DNA from 2 places in the Plantactinospora sp. ZYX-F-223 genome. Region 2 is predicted to be linked to the other one. Evidence: riboswitches for the same ligand, from Rfam matches in the RefSeq annotation. Region 2 holds a riboswitch; the other holds the start of a gene.
What was found. A riboswitch is a leader RNA that binds a small molecule or an ion and turns the genes downstream of it on or off. The one in region 2 is predicted to bind S-adenosylmethionine.

Region 1: linked by a shared signal. The riboswitch ahead of AAH979_RS14740 (ABC transporter substrate-binding protein) and the one ahead of AAH979_RS26985 (aminotransferase class V-fold PLP-dependent enzyme) in region 2 are both predicted to bind S-adenosylmethionine.

The regions. Positions count from the first base shown of each region.
Region 1 covers NZ_JBDJAV010000012.1:155,141-157,331, reverse strand. Annotated here, with positions in the region: gene AAH979_RS14745 (ThuA domain-containing protein) at 1-676, shown strand, start outside; SAM riboswitch class I at 816-906, shown strand; gene AAH979_RS14740 (ABC transporter substrate-binding protein) at 1,222-2,103, shown strand; gene AAH979_RS14735 (amino acid ABC transporter permease) at 2,185-2,191, shown strand, end outside.
Region 2 covers NZ_JBDJAV010000029.1:27,481-29,671, reverse strand. Annotated here, with positions in the region: gene AAH979_RS26990 (PrsW family intramembrane metalloprotease) at 1-660, opposite strand, end outside; SAM riboswitch class IV at 727-848, shown strand; gene AAH979_RS26985 (aminotransferase class V-fold PLP-dependent enzyme) at 1,019-2,191, shown strand, end outside.

The DNA of each region.
Region 1 (2,191 bases), on a different contig from region 2:
GACCAAGAGCAAGGAGGCGGAGCACTTCGACGCCTCGAACGGGATCCAGGTGCTGGACCGGGCGACCGCCCGGGCCGGGCGGCGGGTCGGCGACGTCGACCACGGCGAGTGGATCAGCTTCGGCCCGGTGAACCTGACCGGGATCGGCTCGGTCACCGCCGGGGTCAGCTCGGGCAGCGGCGGCGGCAGCATCGAGTTCCGGGCCGGTTCGCCGACCGGGCAACTGCTCGGCACGATGCCGGTCGGCAGCACCGGCGGCTGGGACAACGTGGTCTCCCCGACGGTCAACCTGGCCAACCCGGGCGCGACCTTCACCCTCTATCTGGTCTTCACCAACCCGGCGCAGACCGGTGGCACCCCCGACCTGCTCTCGCTGGACTGGTTGCGGTTCAACGGGGCGGGCGTGAAGCGGGAGACCGGCGGCAGCGTCTCGGTCACCGCCACCCCACGGACCGGGACCGCGCCGCTGTCGGTGGCGTTCACCGGTACGGCCACCGCGGCGGCCGGGCGGACGATCACCGACCGCGCCTGGGACTTCGGCGACAACACTCCGGTCGTGCACGGCGCGTCGGCGACCCACGCGTACGCCCGGCCGGGCACCTACACCGCCCGGCTGACCGTCACCGACAGCACCGGGGCGACCATGTCGAGTCACCTGACGATTACGGTCAGTTGACGGATCACCGGGTGGGCCGTGCGGCGGCGGCCCATCCGGCCCCGGAAGTCCCGCTCGGCGGTGGCAGGTGGCGAGCACCACAGCCATCCCGGCCCTGACCAGTTGGAACGTCGGGGCCCCGGTTGAGTAGGCTGATCACCGGCCATCCAGAGCGACCGAGAGACCTGGCTCGTCGACGTCGCAGCAACCCCCCACGTGGGTGCGGGTGCTACCGCCAGGACCGATGGAGGTTTCGCAGTGCGCAGCATCCAAGCCGGGCGGGCGAGCCGGCTGCATGTCACCTGGCACCGGTGGCGTCGACACGTCGACCTCTGCCGGACCAGCACCATGCTCTGTCGGGCCTCGGCGCTCTGTCGGGCCTCAGCCTGACCTGTCGGGCCTCGGCCTGACCCGTCGGGCCTCGGCCTGACCGCGACCGCCGGTCGGCGGCATCCGACCATCTCGTCAGCACCCCTGAGCGACGTCGTCCTGCACTGCTCGTGACCTGACCGGTCGGGGCAGTTGTCGGCCCATCGTCGCCGGATATTTCCTGGAGTTTCACTACAATGCGGATCAATACTCTCGCCACCCGCCTCCTCTCCGGAGTCGCCGCCGTCGCGCTGTTCGGCGCGGTCGCCGCGTGCGGCGGCTCCTCCTCCGGCGACGCCGCCGACAACCCGTACGACCTGCTGCAACCCGGCACCCTGCGGGTCGGCACGCTCACCGACGCCCCGCCGAACGTCTATCTGAAGGACGGGAAGTTCACCGGCTTCGACAACGACCTGATGACCGCCGTCGCCGGCAGGCTCGGGCTCAAGGTGGAGTTCGTCGGCACCGAGTTCTCCGCGCTGCTCGCCCAGGTCAACAACCACAAGTTCGACGCCGGCTCGTCGTCGATCACCATCACCGAGGCGCGGAAGAAGACCGTCGACTTCAGCAACGGGTACGACTTCGGCTACTTCGGACTCGACGTACCGGCCGGCTCGCCGATCAGGAGCTTCGGCGAGCTGAAGGGCAAGCGGGTGGTCGTGGTGCAGGGCACCGTGCAGGACGACTACGCCACCAAGGAGGGGCTGGACCCGGTCCGGGTACCCGACTACAACGGCGCGATCAACCAGCTCAAGGCGAAGACCGCCGACGCCTGGATCGCGCCCGCCGAGATCGGCGAGAAGTCCGCACAGGAGAGTGGCGGCAAGATCGTACTGGCCGAGAAGCAGCTCAGCTCGGCGCCGACCGCGTTCGCGGTGGCCAAGGGCGCCGACCCGCTGCGTGAGGCGCTGGACTCCGCGCTCGACCAGGTGATCGAGGACGGCACCTGGACCCGCCTCCAGGAGCAGTACTACCCGGGGCGGCCGGTGCCGGCCAGCTTCAAGCCGGGCAGCGGCACGGTGACGTACCCGCCGGTCAAGGCCGGGCCGACGAGCCCGGCCGCCACCCCGGCGAGCTGACCCGGCCAGCACCGCAGACAGCCGTCGGCCGGTCGCACCGCGCGCCGGCCGGCGGCTCCGGACCCCGAGACAGGTGAGGCCATGGAGA
Region 2 (2,191 bases):
GCCGTACTGGTCGACGCCTTCGGCATAGCCGTGCAGGCCGAAGTAGAGGATGTTCTCGACCATGGCGAAACCGACCGCTGACAGGCCACAGTAGACGATGCCGTCGGTGATCCCGGACCACTTGCGGCGCTGGTAGAGCAGGAGCAGGAGCGGCCCGAGCGCCTTGGTCAGCTCCTCGATGAAGGGCGCGACCAGCACCCCGACCACCGGGAGGGGCAGTTCCAGGGTGTCGGCCGCGAAGGTGTTGGTCCGCAGTGCGGCGAAGGTGGAGACCGCCGCGCCCCAGCCCAGGCAGAAGGCGAGATACTTGACCGGCTCCGGGTCGTACCGGTCGAGCCAGAGGAAGCAGGCGACCAGCACCGGCACCGGCAGCGCCGCCGCGGCCAGCCCGATCAGCGGCGGCGTGACCCCGGCCGGCGACACCAGCTCCCAGGCCATCAGCACCGCGCAGACGACGATGAGCGTGATCGCCCCGATCACCGTCAGCAGACGGGCCAGGCTCCGCCGCTCGGACGTCGCCGCCACCTCCGGCACGGTGCCCTGCGCCACCTCCGGCACGGTGCCGGCCGGCTGCGGGAATTGCTGCGCCGGGGCGGGCGGCCACGGCGGAGTCGGCGACGGCGGCTGGGGCGCCGCCGCACCGGGCGGGGTGTCGGCCATGTGATCAGCGTAGTTCCTCCGGACAGCCGGGCCGGACCACATCCGGCCCGGCTATGCTTCCTGGCAGGTCACGAGTGCCAGCGTCCAAGCCCCGGCTTGCTGGCCGGCAACCCTCGTCGAGGTTCGCGGTGGGGTGCCCCGGGTGATGACCGGGCTCGGTGCACGTCCGCACCGGGCAAGCGCGGACCCCGTTCCCGCCCGACTCCGGGGTCCCTGGACACCGGAGGTATGCCCGATGAGCACCAGCCTCGTTTCCGTGCCCGCCCGGCCGACCGGCGCGGCCACGTCAAACACGCGGACCGCGCCGGCAACGCCGGGCGTCACAGCGGCCGGGGTCGCCGCGACCGGACCGCTCGGGATGCTCGGGGTGCCGGGACAGGTCAACCTCGACTACGCCGCCACCGCGCCGTGCGCGCGGGCCGCCGCCGACGCGGTGGCCGAACTGCTGCCCTGGTACGGCAGCGTGCACCGGGGCGCCGGGGCGCTCTCCCGGCGCAGCACGCTGGCGTACGAGCGGGCCCGGCAGGATGTCGGCGACTTCCTCGGGGTACGCGCGGGCGACCACGTCGTCTTCACCCGCAACACCACGGACGCGCTCAACCTGCTGGCCCGGGCCCTGCCGCCCGGCGCCCGGGTGGTGACCTTCGCGGCCGAGCACCACGCCAACCTGCTGCCCTGGCCCGCCGGTACGGTCCGGCTGCCGGTGCCCGGCTCGGCCGGGGACGCCGTCCGGGCGGTCGACGCGGCGCTGCGGGAACTGCGCCGGGGCAGCGGCGGCGGCGCACCGATCCTGGTCACGGTGACCGGGGCCAGCAACGTCACCGGCGAGTGCTGGCCGGTCGCCGAACTGGCCCGGGTCGCCCACCGGCACGGCGCGCGGATCGCGCTGGACGCCGCCCAGCTCGCCCCGCACGCCGAACTGGACATCACCGCCCTGGCGGTCGACTACGTGGCCGTTTCCGGACACAAGCTGTACGCGCCGTTCGGGATCGGCGTACTGGCCGGACGGGCCGACTGGCTGGACGCCGCCCCGCCGTACCTGGCCGGTGGCGGGGCGACTCTCGGGGTCGGGGCGGCCACCCATGACGTGCGCTGGGCCGACGGGCCCGGCCGGCACGAGGCCGGCACCCCCAACCTGCTCGGCGCGGTGGCGCTGGCCGCGGTCTGCGCCGCCCTGTCCGAGGCGGACCGCGACGCGCTGTACGCACACGAGCAGGCCCTGCTCACCCGGCTGCGGTCCGGGCTCGCCGCCCTGCCGGACGTGGTCGAACTGCGTACCTTCGACGCGGACGCGCCCCGGGTCGGCATCGTGTCGTTCGTGGTCGCCGGCCGGGACTCGGCGACGGTCGCGGCCGACCTCGCCCAGCACTGGCAGATCGGGCTGCGGGACGGGCTGTTCTGTGCGCATCCGCTGGCCCGGCGGCTGCTCGCCGAGGCGGCGACCCGGAGCGGGCGGCGCGACCTGCCGCCGACCGCACTGCGCGCGAGCATCGGGCTGGGCAGCACCGCCGCGCAGGTCGACCGGCTGCTC